Regions from separate parts of the Bacillus sp. BSL6 genome, predicted to be linked through region 4. Evidence: riboswitches for the same ligand, from Rfam matches in the RefSeq annotation. Region 4 holds a riboswitch; each other region holds the start of a gene.
The links. Region 4 has a riboswitch for lysine ahead of RCJ96_RS16585 (amino acid permease). Riboswitches for the same ligand answer to the same signal wherever they lie in the genome.

Region 1: it holds a riboswitch for lysine, as region 4 does, so the genes downstream of both, RCJ96_RS11135 (aspartate kinase) here and RCJ96_RS16585 (amino acid permease) in region 4, are expected to answer to the same signal.
Region 2: it holds a riboswitch for lysine, as region 4 does, so the genes downstream of both, lysA (diaminopimelate decarboxylase) here and RCJ96_RS16585 (amino acid permease) in region 4, are expected to answer to the same signal.
Region 3: it holds a riboswitch for lysine, as region 4 does, so the genes downstream of both, RCJ96_RS10470 (amino acid permease) here and RCJ96_RS16585 (amino acid permease) in region 4, are expected to answer to the same signal.

What each region holds. Positions count from the first base shown of each region.
Region 1 covers NZ_JAVGCW010000003.1:11,091-15,279, forward strand. The annotation lists gene RCJ96_RS11130 (VOC family protein) at 1-200, opposite strand, end outside; gene RCJ96_RS11135 (aspartate kinase) at 550-1,779, opposite strand; lysine riboswitch at 1,979-2,165, opposite strand; gene RCJ96_RS11140 (DoxX-like family protein) at 2,357-3,265, shown strand; gene RCJ96_RS11145 (DUF4166 domain-containing protein) at 3,269-3,874, shown strand; gene RCJ96_RS11150 (YndJ family protein) at 3,880-4,189, shown strand, end outside.
Region 2 covers NZ_JAVGCW010000002.1:301,878-306,066, forward strand. The annotation lists gene sat (sulfate adenylyltransferase) at 1-17, opposite strand, end outside; gene cysH (phosphoadenylyl-sulfate reductase) at 56-760, opposite strand; gene RCJ96_RS07730 (YezD family protein) at 847-990, opposite strand; SAM riboswitch class I at 1,063-1,171, opposite strand; gene lysA (diaminopimelate decarboxylase) at 1,289-2,605, opposite strand; lysine riboswitch at 2,786-2,967, opposite strand; gene RCJ96_RS07740 (DUF3888 domain-containing protein) at 3,057-3,452, opposite strand; gene RCJ96_RS07745 (LTA synthase family protein) at 3,707-4,189, shown strand, end outside.
Region 3 covers NZ_JAVGCW010000002.1:823,209-827,397, reverse strand. The annotation lists gene RCJ96_RS10475 (ABC transporter permease) at 1-5, opposite strand, end outside; gene RCJ96_RS10470 (amino acid permease) at 67-1,491, opposite strand; lysine riboswitch at 1,639-1,822, opposite strand; gene racE (glutamate racemase) at 2,023-2,853, shown strand; partial or broken gene RCJ96_RS10460 (DUF3626 domain-containing protein) at 2,943-3,260, shown strand; gene gapN (NADP-dependent glyceraldehyde-3-phosphate dehydrogenase) at 3,340-4,189, opposite strand, start outside.
Region 4 covers NZ_JAVGCW010000004.1:464,781-468,969, reverse strand. The annotation lists gene RCJ96_RS16595 (DNA alkylation repair protein) at 1-13, opposite strand, end outside; gene RCJ96_RS16590 (iron-sulfur cluster biosynthesis family protein) at 47-352, opposite strand; gene RCJ96_RS16585 (amino acid permease) at 466-1,932, opposite strand; lysine riboswitch at 2,045-2,237, opposite strand; gene RCJ96_RS16580 (GNAT family N-acetyltransferase) at 2,560-3,021, shown strand; gene RCJ96_RS16575 (sulfite exporter TauE/SafE family protein) at 3,042-3,944, opposite strand; gene RCJ96_RS16570 (VOC family protein) at 4,151-4,189, shown strand, end outside.

The DNA of each region.
Region 1 (4,189 bases), on a different contig from region 4:
CTATGGCCATCTGGAGTTACCATCATAGCAATCTCTACGCACTGCGAACCGAGTCCAGTTACGCGACCGGCCCATTCACCCTCTACAGTGGCACGCCCTTCGAGTTTTAACCCAATCTCCTCGAAGAAAGAGATTGTATGATCAAGGGATTCTACAACGATGCTAACATTGTCCATTCTGAGTAATTTATTTTTTGACATTGTCTTTATCTCCTTATATGTAAAAGTGTATTATCTAATCATCTTCTTAATTATACTATTAAAAAGTTACAAATTCCTTTCAAACAAAAAATAGCTTGTCACAGTATAGGAAAATGTGACAAGCTGTTTTTAAGTATGTCATATAGTATCTTGTTAACAAACAATACCGCGATTTCCCCGAAAAATGTTTCTACGCTGTATGCTCTTAAAGGGCCCGATCGTTGTATAGAATGAAGTGTATTATTTAAATGATAAATACATTTCTTATTACTCTATATGCAAATAGCTTTCTATTTATATAGGAAGGAAGTAGATTCATATAATTTGTTTTAAGTTTTACTAGTAGAAATTAGCTCATCTGCACTAAAGGCTCAATTTTCGCCATAAATGATTGATGCAGCGCCTCGACACCTGTTACTAAATGAAGGCGGTCAATAACGACAGACACTTTAATTTCTGATGTACTTACCATTTTAATATGAATATCTTCTTCTTTTAAAGTAGTGAACATATTCGCAGCAACACCTGGATTAGAGACCATACCAGATCCTACAATTGATACTTTTGCTAAATGATTTTCATATTCTACTGATTCATAGTGAAGTGCCTCTTGATTTTGTTCCAATACTTCTAATGTTTCTCTTAAATCATTAGAATGGATGGAGAAGGAGAGATGAACAGTTCCTTCATTTGTAATACTTTGAATGATGATATCTACATTAATATGTGCCGCTGCTAATGTAGAGAAAACTGTTGAAAGCGAGCCTTGTTCCAATCCTTTCACTGTGATGCGTGTAATATTATCTTCAAATGCAATACCTTTAACGATTGATTGTTGTTCCATGTTACATTCTCCTTTTACAATTGTTCCATTTTCTTGTTCCATACTTGAGCGAACTTCTAAAATGACATTATGATTTTTAGCAAACTCAACAGCACGCGGGTGTAATACACCAGCACCGAGGTTTGCAAGTTCTAACATTTCGTCATAAGAAATTTCATCTAATTTATAAGCATCTTTTACAACTCGTGGATCCGTCGTATATACGCCTGTCACATCTGTGTAAATATCACATTTTTTAGCTTTCAGTGCAGCAGCTAATGCAACAGCAGTTGTATCAGAACCACCGCGTCCAAGCGTTGTAATTTCATGGTTTTCACTAACGCCTTGGAAGCCAGCTACGATAACAATCGTACCTTCAGCAAGATAAGATTGAATTCGATCTGTATGAATGTCAGTAATCCGTGCACTATTATGTACAGATTCTGTCGTAATACCAGCTTGCCATCCTGTTAATGAAATTGCGTTATAACCTTTTGCTTGTAGTGCCATCGTTAATAATGAAATAGTCACTTGCTCTCCTGTTGATAGAAGCATATCCATTTCGCGTTTACTCGGATTTTCTGTAATCGCGTTAGCGAGTGCGACAAGTTCATCTGTACTTTTTCCCATTGCCGAAACGACAGTGACGATACTATGTCCTCTTTCATATTCTTCAATAATTAAATTTGCTACATGTTGAATGCGTTCAACGCTTCCGACAGAAGTGCCACCAAATTTTTGTACAATCGTTTCCATTACGAATTCCTTCTTTCATCCATTTTTAAGAATAGATTAGGACATATATAAATCCCAATATTCCTGTAGTTACCAGAGAAAAACAAAAAACACCATCTCAAATAAGTGAGGATGGTGCTGTTACAGGAAAAGGGAAACAGAAAACGGAGCTAATAAAAAAACCGCCAAAAAAGGAATACCATAAAAATGATATCTCTTTTTTGTAGATAGCTCTTCATATGTACACGTCTGTACATATGACAGTTCTGTTTCTATTCGAAAACAGCCCCAATCGATACATACAGAGAAATATATCGATTTCGGCAATACTTCCTTTCATCTAATTTCATAGACATCTCTGTGTCTCCATTAGAATACTCATAAGTATCGCAACCTCTATCTCACGTTTTAGGCGAGAGTGTTTGATTTATGAAGTTGTTGGTAACATTTGTTTTATAATAATTTATATTTTTCGAGGAATCAAGTGTTTTGTATATATTTTAAAAATTCTTTCTTTTTGTTAGAAAGTTTGTGAAAAATGTAGCAAAATAAATTTATTACATGTACATTAAAATTATAGTGCATTGGAGGTGGAGGAATGAAGGGGAAAAAGCCTATTTATGTTTCGGCAGAAATGAACACAACAATGGAGAAATTATGGAAATACACGCAAGAACCACATATACATACAGAATGGGATGCTCGCTTTACTGAAATTTTGTATGTAGAGAAAAAAGAAGGAGAACCACAGAAGTTTTCATATAAAACAAAAATTGGATTTGGACTTGAAATAGCTGGGGAGGGGGAATCGATAGGTGAGATAAGAAAAGAAACAGGAGAACGGATTTCTTCTTTGAAATTTTGGACGGATAATACATTATCTCTTATTCAAATAGGGCGTGGTTATTGGAAGTATACACCCCGTAAAGAACACATTCATTTTGAGACGCAATATGATTATGATACGAGGTTTGGTCGTATAGGGAATGTAATAGATTTCTATATGTTTCGGCCGTTATTAGGCTGGGCAACTGCTTGGAGTTTTGATGCTTTAAAATTATGGTTAGAAAAGGGGCTTCATCCTAGGTTGCTAATTAGAAGAACAATGACATATTGGCTCGTATGTTTTTTATTTGCATTTGTATGGATGTATCAAGGGATCTTCCCAAAAATAATTTTCAGTCATCCAGAAGAGATGAAGATGCTTTCTGCGATTATTGGTTCAACTGGAAATAGTATTGCAATTCTTAAAGTAATAGGGATGTTAGAAATTATTTTTGGTATCATATGGCTATTTCCAGTTCCAAAACAAAAATTATTTATACTACATATTTTTATGTTAATAGCTTTAACGATAGTGGCAGGATTTACGAATATCGTAAGCTTTACAGAGCCGTTTAATCCAATTACATTAAACGTTTTACTAATGGGGGTATCGATTGTCGGTTATATAAATAGTTTTGATTTACCAAGTGCAAAAAATTGCAAGAGGAAGAGAAAGGGATAATGTATGGCTAATATGTATGAAAGACTATTAGGGGATTCTTATAACAAACTTCATCCAAAATTACAGAAACGCTATGAGATTACAGAAGAAAATAGCTTTACTGGAGAAGGAAAGATGGATGAAATTTACGGAGGTTCTTTTTTCGTAAAATTGATATTAAAAATTGCATCGAAGTTTCGAATGTTTTTCCCTGAGCGTGGGAAGAAAGTGCCATTTACAATACATAATACTGCTGAGCGAGATGAACATGGAAATGAACTTGTGCGGTGGAATCGTACTTTTTACTTTCGTAATAAGAAAAGATATTTTAATGCGGTAATGAAATTCGATGGAAATGAAATTGTAGATTATTTTGGTGAACCACATTTACTCGTCTCTACATTGGATTTTTATATTGATGAGTTAGGGGCAATGCATATCTCTTCAAAGAAACAATGGTTTTACATGTTTGGAAGAAAAATCTCTTTACCGAAATTTTTATACGGAGAGGCAAACATTGTTGAAAGTTATGATGACGAATTACAATGTTTTCGAATTCATGTTCAAGTACAAAATCCGTTAATTGGTTCGCTATTTTCATATAAGGGAACATTTGTGGAGAGGAAATAAATGATATGAAAAATATAATAGTTGGGCTTGCTTGTTATATTATTTTTCTAATATGTGAGTGGTCAAATGTAAACCCAGTTGAAGCAATTATTTTATTATCTATTTTGTTATGTATACCGATGTCTTTTTGTATTATTGATAAAAGAGCACGAAATGGATCGTATGTATTATTTTATAAATCCGTATCGTTTTTATATCCGATAGCAGCGATTTGTGCAATGTTAGCTTTCGTAACAAATCAATATATCTTTGCGATAATTTGGTTTGTATATACGGGGATCGTTGCGTTATTTGGTATAAATAGATTACTAGAAA
Region 2 (4,189 bases), on a different contig from region 4:
TCGTTTACTGTACTCATGTTCTATATCCCCTCTTAGTTTTATTTCAAGATTCATCTTATTGATAATGAAGACCACATTCAGTTTTCACTTTCCCAGCCCATCTACCATCTCTTGAATCGCCACCCTCTCCTACAGGCAACGTACACTTCTCACACCCAATACTTGGATATCCAATATCATGTAATGGGTTATACGGCAAGCTATGCTTGTATACATATCGCCATACCTCTTTCCACGTCCAATGAATGAGCGGACAAACTTTAATAGATTGAAAGCGATGATCTTGATTTATAAACTTTGTATGCTTACGCGTTTCTGATTGTTCCCTCCTCAACCCCGATATCCACGCTTTTTCATTCGCTAATGATTCTTCTAGCGGTAAAATTTTCCTAATCTTACAACAAAGATTAGGATTGCTTTCCCATAGCTTGTTACCATGCAATTTGGCTTGTTCATCAAGTGTAAGTTTTGGCTGTTTTTCTATAATATTTAATGAAGGAAATCGTTCTCGTACTTTTTGAATTAATTCATACGTTTCTTGAAAATGAACATTTGTATCCAAAAATACAACTTTAGCAGATGGATTTACTTGGTTAATAAGATGCAGTAGTACCATCCCTTCCACTCCGAAGCTACATGCGTATACAATTTCATTTTCATATTCTTTATACGCCCAACTTAATACTGATAGCGCGCCTTTCGTTTCATCTTCTTCTGAAAATGAAATATCATTTTCTTCCCACGTTTCATACGTCAACATGTTTTTTCCCCCTGTAAAAGCAAAAAGACGGTTTTAACCTAATAAAATAGGTTAAAACCGCCTCTAGTTTTTCTAGTCAGCGCTTTTTACTTTAAACGTACTTTTTCACTTTTCTCTAATTGAATGACTTTTCCATCTTGCACAACAATTGTAATTGAACCATATTTCATATCAGCAAGCATCGCTTCAATTTTCTCAGATACTTCCTCAAAATGTTCCCGTACGCTCACGCGAACAGCCCCCCTTTTTATTCATAAAAAAAATCTTTCCCATTTCGAAAAGACTGTTCGGTAATATATTTTACCTTATCTTTCAAAATGGATTCCATTTTGCTGGATTTAGCACCTTGCTTTCTATAAGCAGGTTGCCGAGCTTCGCCGGGCCAGTTCCCTCCGCTTCTCTTGATAAGCTTTGTATTTGTATTTTATCACAATTCTGATTTTTTTCAATCCTAGTTTTCCGATATATTTTAATTATTTTATTTTACAAAAAAGGAATTGCCCATCCGAACAACTCCTTTTTCCTCATTTAAACAAGTTCTTTAATACGTATGCGATCGTTCCCAATAATATTTTCATATGTTTCGCGCTCTACAACAATTTGTGATGTACCGCCTTTCACGAAGACGACAGCTGGTCTACGAATCCGATTATAATTATTCGCCATCGAGTACCCATATGCCCCTGTACAAGAAATCGCTAGTAAATCGGCAGAGGCAACTTTCGGTAAAGTAATATCCCAAATTAACATATCTCCACTCTCACAGCATTTCCCTGCAATCGAAACAACTTCCTCGTTCTCATCATTCCCTCGATTCGCTAACATCGCTTCATAACGAGCGTTATATAAAGCAGGTCTTAAGTTATCAGTCATCCCACCATCCACTGATACATATTTCCGAATACCAGGAATGTCTTTCACAGATCCGACTGTATAAAGTGTCGTTCCGGCATCACCTACAATACTACGGCCTGGTTCAACCCATATTTCTGGCAATGGATAATTACATAACGTAAATTGTTCTCTCACCGCACTTGTTACAGCTCGCACATACGTCTCAAGAGTTAATGGTGTATCGGACTCTGTGTAGCGTATTCCGAATCCTCCCCCTACATTTAGCACTTTTACTACATAATTTGTTCGCTCTCTCACTGCTTCTAAAAATTGACGAAGAACTTCAATCGCTCGCACAAAGCCAGCCGTTTCAAATATTTGTGATCCGATATGTGAATGAATTCCTAACACGTTATAATTTGATTTTTGTAAAGCAAGCTCAATTGCCTGCATCGCTTGACCATTTGACACGCCAAATCCAAATTTTGAATCATCTTGACCTGTTGTAATATATTCATGTGTATGCGCCTCTACTCCGGGCGTTACACGAATTAATATGTTCACAAATTTCCCATGTTGCACTGCTAAATCATGCAAAATTTCTAATTCTAAGAAGTTATCTACGACAAAACAACCAATATTCGCCTGAAGAGCCATCACAATTTCTTCATCTGTTTTGTTATTGCCATGAAAATGAATGCGCGATGCAGGAAATCCTGCTTGTAGTGCAGTATATAATTCTCCTCCAGAAACAACATCTAATGACATATTCTCTTCACGAGCTACTCGGCACATCTCCATGCACAAGAACGCCTTGCTTGCATATGCTACTTGATAAGAGAACCCACTTTCTTTAAAAGCACGATGAAACGCGCGGCACTTTCCTCGAATTGACTCTTCATCGTATACATAAAGTGGTGTTCCATATTGTTTTGCTAGCTGCGTCGTGTCGCACCCTCCAATTTCTAAGTGTCCTTGCCCATTAATTCGGCTTGTGCCGTGTAAATACATTTGAATTCCTCCCTTATTTCCTCTAAAACTCATAACCCCAATCTTCTATTCATTGCAGCACGCTTTTAGATAGACAAAAAACGCGCGGAACAATGTTCACACGCGTTTCTTATTAGGAAAAATATATATTGAAAAAATAAACGAGTTGTTATCTCCTCAAAATAAGAAACCGCATCAACATCTCCAAATAGCTCTCCATAAAATAAATCTTATGACAGTACTACATTTATTCAATGCAGTCCCAATATATGAATAAGATGGTTATTCTTATATTTCGGCAATAGTCCCTTTCAACCTATGATCACAGATTCCATTAAATCTCCCATAGCTTACTCTTTCCTATCGCGGCCTCTACCTTTGAGAGTAGATGAGGTAAGTCTATTTAATTTTCAAACATCTAATTGTTGCTATTAACAATACCAAAGGACCATTTTATTTGTCAAACAATTTTTTATATTGCTTTTTGACAGTTTAGTTTCGTATCGTTTGGTAAGCGCTTTACTGAAACCTTTGTCACTTCCCATTCACCTTCTTCGTTATTAAATGTAATCGTTACCTTCTCAAATGGTGGCGCAATTTTCCCTGCAACACGTTCATACTTAGTCACTTCAATACTCGCTTGAAATAAATATGTACCGCTATACACTTTTTTTAAACTAATAATTTTCGGGCATTGATAAGGCTTCAAGCTCCCATATTGTTTTTCGATTGCTTTATTTATTTTCGGAAATAACACAGAATAAAGGGCATCTTCCATAAGAGGTGCATCATACTCTGCTACCGACACACTTGGTGAAGCAAAAAGTATAACACTACTGCATACTATAAAATATAATAATTTTCGCATTATAACCTCCATATTGTTACACGATTCTTTCCGCGCACGATAATAATCATACATAGAAACTCCATTTTATTGTCTCCTACTGCCCTTTTTCTACTCAATTGTTATAAAAAAGTCCACAACTCTCTTTTATTTTCGTATAATGATACTCATAGTATAATAAACATAATAATAAAGGACTGTTCGTATATATAAAATGAGGCGCTAATCAAATAGGCCCACAAGAACCGTCATGCTTTTTAGGAGAGGAGTATATTATGCTACAACGTCTGTTTCCAAAACTGCGATTCGCACTCGTTGCAGTCGTTTTATTATGGATAAAAACATATATTGTGTACAAGCTAGCGTTTGATATTAAAATTGATAATTTCTTTGAAGAATTTATGCTTTTTATGAATCCACTAGCTGCGTTACTTTTATTTTTCGGTTTTGCATTATTTGCATCTAAACACCGAAATCGCATTATAGTTGGAATTAGTTTTATACTGTCATTCATTTTATTTGGAAATGCAATGTTTTATGGGTTTTATAACGATTTCGTTACGTTCCCAGTATTATTTCAAACAAATAATATGGCTGATTTAGGGACGAGTATAAAAGAACTCTTTACGTATAAAACATTACTGTTATTCGCAGATGCGATCATCTTAATGTTTCTTTCGCGTAAATTCCCATCATTTTGCGACAAAACGCCGCTTTCTCGCTCTGAGAAGAGAACTTTCTTTAGCGGTGTAACAGCT
Region 3 (4,189 bases), on a different contig from region 4:
GACATGTTTTTCACCTCTTTGTTCTATTATATATGTTTTTAGAAAAGAAAAAACGAGCAAATTGCGTTATGCAACTTGCCCGTTTTTCTTTTCGTTATTTTTTTTCTGATCACGATTCATTAATGGATAGAAAGCAAAGCCGATTACGAATAAACCAATTCCGAGAAGGAACGTTTTTATATCGGCTGCGCCTGTTTTAATAACCCATAGTGCGTAGCAAAGTGCAATTACTGCGACTATACCATCTGTAATTCTTGCCCGCATTTCATTTTTATACGTCTCACCAGTAGCGACTAGTTTTAACTGGAAGATTGGTGAAACGAGATATGGAATGAGATAGGCGAGTGTTGATACGGTAATAACGAATGTATAAGCTTCCGCAATTGTTCCTGATAATGTTGAGAATAAGAACACTTGCGACATAATGTTTGTTAATCGTAATGAATAAATTGGACTTCCTTTTTTGTTTGTTTTTGCGAAGAAGGAAGGGAAGAAACCTTCTTTTGCTGCTTGATACGGTACTTCTGAGCTTAATAAAATCCAGCCTAAGATGGAACCGAAGAGGGAAGTAAGAGCAAGTAATGCCATCAGTTTCCCGCCGCCGTGACCCATTGCAGCATTTAATGCATCTGCTAACGGACGTTCTGAGGCTTGTAATGTATCAACGTGAAGTACACCCATTGTTAAAATTGTAATTCCTAAGTAAATCGCAACTGTAATAAGTAATCCAGCAACTGTTGCGCGTTTTACTGTTTTTGGAGAAACAGCACGGTTTGATAAAAGAACGGCTGATTCAATTCCGATAAATGCCCAAAGCGTTGTAAGAGCAGCTAAATTTACTTGTGAAAGAAGGCCGTGTGATACACCTGATTTATCGATCATCGGCGTGTACCATTGTCCAAACTTAGAAGCTTCGAATGCAAATAACGTAACGACGATGAATAATAGGAATCCAGTTACTTTCGTTGTTGTTGCTAAGAAGTTTAGCTTTCCAGCTCCGCTTACACCGTTTGTTAATATAATATGAGTTCCCCAAAGTAAGATGGAACAAATCGTAAATGTAATTAGTTTTCCGACTTCTACGTTAAACGAACCGATTGAAAATAGTAGTCGTGTATCTTTCATAATTGGGAAGAAGAGTGATAAATATCCCGCAAATGATGTAATGATGGCAACGTTACTTGCCCAGTTTGCAACCCAATATCCCCATACCATACTGAAACCAGCCATTTTTTTCTTTTTTGGTGTTGAGAATAAAGCATATGCATGACTTTGTGGTCCTGTCGTTAAATCAGGACGACGAATTGCTAAATTACCGAAAACAAGAGCTAGCATTAAAACACCAAACCCTGTTGTTAACCAAGCTAAAGTGACACCGAGAGGGCTTGCTGTTTGTGCCAACGTACTTGGCACCATGAAAATCCCAGCGCCAACCATATTACCGACAACGAAAGCTGTGAGTACCCAAAAGCCCCATTTTTTTTGTTGCATAGAAAATACCTCCAAAGTTAGTATAACCAAGTCAAGCGAGGAGATATGTATGTCTTCCTGAGTCAGGAAGAGAAGTCCCAAACAAAACAAAAAAAGCACGTAATTTGCCGCTACATGCTTTCTATCTTATAAGAAACCCACGACATACCTCTCGATAGCTCTCCACAAACGAAACGTTTGTGACAGTTCTGCACTTATTAAGTAGCAGACCCAGCAAGCGTGCATGGTGGACACGGGCTTACTTCGGCAATCATTCCTTTCTCATTCTTTCATCAATGCCACTACATCTCCTGAAATGATACTCTTAATGATTGCAACCTCTACCTCACCGAGATACGAATGAGGATTTAAATATTAATTTAACGTATTTAAGAGTAACAAATGAATTTTTATACGTCAATGGATATAGTAATAATCAGATTATAGAGAAGAGTTTGTGATTAAAAGTAAGAGGGATTATTATGTAATATTGAATTTTCATAATATAATAAATGTTGTTGGCGCTAGATGATTGAAAAGGGGATGAAGTATATGGCTGTATGTCATAAACATTCAGTAATAGGTGTGTTAGATTCGGGAGTTGGGGGATTAACAGTTGCGAGCGAAATTATAAGACAATTGCCTAAAGAGAGCATTTATTATATTGGTGATAATGAGCGTTGTCCGTATGGGCCAAGAAGTGTAGAAGAGGTACAATCTTTCGTATTTGAAATGGTTGAGTTCCTTAAACAGTTTCCGTTAAAAGCTCTAGTTGTAGCATGTAATACTGCTGCAGTTGCTGCATTGGCTGCGTTGCAAGAAGCACTTTCTATTCCGGTTATTGGCGTTATACATCCGGGAGCGAGAGCGGCTATTAAAGTGACGAAGAAAGGGGAAATCGGAGTAATTGGAACTGTAGGTACGATAAAATCTAATATGTACGAAAAAGCATTGCATGAGCTTGATACATATTTGAAAGTGCATAGTCACGCGTGCCCGACTTTAGCTACAGTTGTAGAAAATCAATTAGAAGATACAGCATATGTAACCGAGCAAGTGAAACAAGCTTTACTGCCATTAATGAAAGAAAATATAGATACGCTAATTCTCGGATGTACGCATTATCCACTTTTAGAGTCCTATATTAAAAAGGAACTAGGGGAAGATGTAACGATTATTAGCTCTGCGGAAGAAACAGCGATAGAGTTAAGCACAATTTTACAGCATAAAGGAATTTTGTCTGACAATCTGAATCCTGAGCATCGCTTTTTTACAACAGGCTCTGCCTTATCATTTGAACATATTGCTGAGCGTTGGCTAGGATATCACATTTCTGTAGAATGTGTGGATTTACCCGTAAAGAATGCTCGCATCTGTAATTAGACTGTATGAAAGTACTTTTTGTTTAATAAATTAGGTTAGTTGCATAAGAAGGAAAAAATGCACTTTTAATTGAAAGGATTAAGGTCATTTCAATTAAGGGTACGGATGTAGGAAGAACTTTAGAAGAAATTTGCCTGAAGTATGCTATTGATTTGTATTGGCATACAGGTTTTGTACTTATGGTAGACGACGTTCCAATGGATTTTAGAGGTTCAAAAATGCCATCTTTAGCAAGACGCATTGCACGGAATCATTGTATCGATGCAAATATAATCGGTTCTGCTGTAGCGGATTTGAAACGCAATCCATTATCTTGGAGTGATCGTGGAACTTATGAAGAAGTGCTTCAGGAATTAAAATTATTATGGCATGTTTTAGTTCGATTTGGAAAACCAAATCGGAAGTAGAACGAAATACTTCGTTTTTGGGAAGTATCTATATAGAAAAGAAGCTGACCTAAAATTAGATCAGCTTCTTTATATAAGATTAAACTAAGTTTAATACAGTTACTTTTTCACGTGTCATAGACTCAAGGCTCTTACGGATACCTTGTACGCCCATACCTGAACCTTTTACACCGATGAATGGGAAGTGGTCAGGACCGCGCTCTGTGCGTCCGTTAATTTGAACAGAACCAGTTTCGATTTTGTTAGCAATTGCAAATGCTTTGTTAATGTCTTTAGTGAAGACACTTGCTTGCAGACCGAACTCTGATTTGTTAGCAATTTCAATTGCTTGCTCATCTGAAGAAACACGGATGATTGGAAGGATTGGGCCAAAAGGCTCTTCCCAAGCAACTTTCATTTCTTCAGTTACGTGGTCGATTAATGTTGGGTAAATTAAGTTACGCTCACGTTTGTTACCGATAACGATTGTAGCACCTTTTTCTACAGCGTCGTCAACTAAGCCTTGAACGAAGTCAGCAGACTTATCGTCGATTAATGGAACGATTGTGCTGTCTTGTTCTGGAGATCCAACTGATAGTTTAGCTACTTGCTCTTTTAATAAGCCAACAAGCTCGTCTGCTACGTTTTCGTGTACAAGTACACGTTTAATAGCTGTACAACGTTGACCAGAGTAAGAGAATGCACCGCTTACGATATGGTTTGCAGCATCTTGTAAGTCAGCATCTTCACGAACGATACCAGGGTCTTTACCACCAAGTTCTAATACAAGTGGAATCATTGAAGCTTTTTTCGCTAAATGTTTACCTGTGTTTGTACCACCTGTGAACGATACCATATTGATGCCTTCGTGTTCTACTAAGTAGTCACCAATTACAGAACCACGTCCTGTCGCTACGTTTACAAGACCTTTTGGAAGGCCAGCTTTATGA
Region 4 (4,189 bases):
CATATTTACCCATTTTTTCACCTCAGTGGTCAGTTGAAAACAAGTTTTATTTTTTAATCGACAATCCATAAACTAAAGTCTCACTCGGAGTCGTAATACTAAAACCTGTCGTTTTATAATCAAGCTTCACCGTATCACCAGTGTAGTCTTTCGTAAATGAATCCATTTGCAAGATAAGGTCTGCATCTTCATATACAACATCATTTGCAACATATGTATCCCAAATTAAATCGACATCAACGAAAATACTACAAGAGTTTGTCATTGTCCCTCTAATGCGAATGATTTTTTTATCTTCACGTTCTAATCTATGTATAGCTGCTATTGCTTCATCAGTAATGCGAATGTTCATTGTATCCCAACCTTTATTTATATTTCCTTTATTATTGCAAAAACAGGGGCAATAGGGAAGCAAAGAGGTTTGCAATAAAAAACGAGCAAACAAATTTGTTTGCTCGTTTCACTTTATTTTAGTTCACATTTATCAAGTGGAATGACTTTTGTTTTTTTCGTAAATTTGTATCCTAACCAAAGTACTAAGAAGAGTGGTAAACCGATGTAAGAAACGAGTACGCCGTTCCAATCGATTGATTCGCCCATAAATGCGCCGTAGTTTTGACCTAAAATTACGATGACGCAAAGTGCAAATGCGAAGATTGGTCCGAATGGGAACCATTTTGCTCTATAAGGTAAGTCATTTAAATCTTTTCCTTGTGCGATATATGCTTTACGGAAACGATAATGACTAATTGCAATGCCGACCCAAGCGATAAAACCAGACATTCCTGATGCATTTAATAACCAAATGTATACAACACCGTCACCGAATAAAGAAGCAATGAAAGCGATACTACCGACAATCGATGTTACGATTAATGCGTTAACAGGTACGCCGCGGCTATCTAATTTACCAAGAAACTTCGGTGCTTTCCCTTGGCGAGCTAAATCCCAAAGCATACGAGTTGAAGCATACATACCAGAGTTACCAGCAGACAGTACTGCTGTTAAAATAACAGCGTTCATAACAGAAGCAGCAAAGGCAACGCCCGCTTTTTCAAAAATAAGTGTAAATGGACTTACTGTTACATCACTTGCAGCAAGGCTTTCAGTTGTATAAGGAATTAATAAACCGATAACGAGAATCGCAAGGATATAGAATAAAAGAATACGCCAAAAGATCGAACGAATTGCTTTCGGAATATTACGCTCTGGATCAGATGTTTCACCAGCAGCTACACCTAATAATTCAGTACCTTGGAATGAGAAGCCAGCTGCCATAAATACACCGATAATTGCCATGATGCCGCCATTAAATGGTGCATCTGCAACAGTGAAGTTTTTGAAGCCAACAGTTTCGCCGCCCATAATTCCGAAAATCATCATAAACCCGACAATTAAAAAGATAATAATTGTAGCTACTTTAATAAGTGCGAACCAATATTCAGATTCACCAAATCCTTTAACAGATAAGTAGTTTAAAAGGAAAATAATAGCTAAACATAATCCGCTCCAAATGAGGGAAGGAGTATCTGGAAACCAAAATTTCATAATTAATGTTACAGCCGCTAGTTCAGCAGCAATCGTAATTGCCCAGTTATACCAATAGTTCCATCCAAGGGCAAAACCAAGTGATGGATCAACAAATTTTGTTGCGTACGTGCTAAAAGATCCAGTAACAGGCATGTAAGCTGCGAGTTCAGCTAAGCTTGTCATTAAAAAGTAAACCATAATTCCAATTGCGGCGTATGCAATTAATGCACCGCCAGGTCCAGCTGAATGGATGACACCACCGCTGGCAAGAAATAGTCCGGTACCAATTGTACCGCCGAGAGAAATCATCGTAAGGTGCCTTGATTTTAGACCGCGTCTTAATTCACCTTTTCCTTTTGTAGCTTCTGTTTTAGAGGTAGCTTGATTCGTTGCGCTATTCATGTTCAACACTCCTTTTCTTGTAAGATAGGAAGGAGCGGGGGAGAAAAATACAAAAAACCGCCAAAGGAATTTGGCGGAACGTTTCACAAATAACCACCCCATCATACCCTTCCGTTAAGATAGCACCCCACGTTTACACGGTAATTTTGTAAACGTGACAGTTCTGTTCCTTTCGGAGACAGCCCCAGCTCATATTTCCAGAGAAGAAATATAAACTTCGGCAACTTTTCCTTTCAAACGGAGTCTTAGACATTCTCTGTATCTCGTCCGTTTTACTCTTAAAAGTCGCAACCTCTACCTCATCGGATTGATGAGGATTTATATATTGCTAAGATTTTTAATATATGGCAATTGTAATGAGTTTCTGAATATATTGCAAGATATTTTGTAGGAAAAAATCAAAAAATATCGGTTATTGTATAGGAAACGCTTGCAAAACTCCACCCGAACCTACTATTATGTAACAATAAGCAAAGAAAAAATTGTTATACAAATGTTTCGCAAAAAATATTGAAAAACCCTTCAAAAATTAAAAGAAAATTCAGAAAATATAATTCGACATTCATAATCAGGTCATATTTTTTGATATAATTAGAGTAACGTGTAAGCAAAAAAGGGGAAATCAAAATGAAATTAGAAACAGAAAGGCTCTATATAGTGCCGTGTACAGAAGAGAGTATTCACGTTGCTAACGAGCAAGGATATAATAGTGGCCCACATATTGTAGGGCATGTAGAAAATGTAAAACACAATAAGGATGTATTACCTTGGGGCGCGTGGTATGTCATTCGAAAAGAAGATGACATCGTTCTAGGAGATATAGGGTTTAAAGGGAAGCCAAATGAGGAACATATAGTAGAAGTTGGTTACGGATTTATTGAGAAATATTGGAATAAAGGGTATGCGACAGAAGCTGTACGAGAACTAATAGATTGGGCTTTTCAGACAGGAGAGGTAGAAACGATTATTGCAGAGACGCTCCTTGATAATTATGGTTCGATTCGTGTGTTAGAGAAGTTACATATGAAAAGAGTAGATTCGACAGAAACAATGATGAATTGGAAAATAGAAAAAAACCGCTCGAAGTAAGTTGAGCGGTTTTTTAGTAATTAAGGTAGCATCTGTTTTTGATCATTCGGATATTGGGCTGTTGATGTGTTAGAACGATTGGAATGATTACGAACAGCAATGAAAATAGAAATAATAACGACAAGACCAACTGCGACGTAAGAAAGTGAGATAATAGTTGGATCTACTTTAAAAGTAGTAAGTAGTGTACGTATATTCGTAAAGATAATAAGACCACCAACTAATACGCCAAGTAAATGAGATGGTACGATGCGTACTAGCCATGCAGCAATTGGAGCTGCGACAATACCACCAAGCATTAACGCAAATACCCAAACCCAGCTTACTTGTTCCCAGCCAAGTGAGATGAAGAAGCCAATTGTTGCAGCTAATGAAACAGGAAATTCACTCGTATCTACAGATCCAATAACTTTTCTCGCTTCATTTCCTCTTGCTAGAAGAACAGGTGTCGTAATCGGTCCCCAGCCACCGCCACCAGTTGAATCAACGAATCCAGCGAATAAGCCAAGCGGCACAAGTTGTTTAGCTGACATACGTTTATTTGAAGTAACAATCTGTTTTTGAATAATGAATCGTAATAAAATATAAACTCCTAAAGTAAATAAAAATAAGGAAATGTACGGTTTAATGACATCGCCAGGTAAATTACTTAAAAAACATGCCCCAACAAATGCACCAATTGCTCCTGGTAATGTAAGCCTGGAAACGGTGTATTTATCAACGTTCCCAAATTTGAGGTGAGATGCACCAGAAGCGGCGGTTGTAACAACTTCAGCTAAATGAACAGATGCGGAAGCGACCGCTGGTGCGATACCAAACATTAGTAAAAGTGAGGTAGACGTTACCCCGTACGCCATTCCAAGCGCTCCATCGATTAATTGAGCGAAAAATCCAATAATAGCAAAGACAATTAATTTCTGCATAAATAATCCCCCTGTAATAGTAAATGAAAAAGGCACTTTTCCCGTGTGAGAAAAGTGCCTTTGGTTTTTCCAATCAGCAATATTGAAATTTGTTTCATTATAATACATATTAATCGTATAAATCAACTAGGTTTTAAAGTTTTTTGAATTGAATGAAAGAAAAATAAAATATACAATAAAAGGATGGAGAGAAAGGGGAGAAAGACATGTTACGATTTGATCATCTCGTACACGCAGTGAACTGT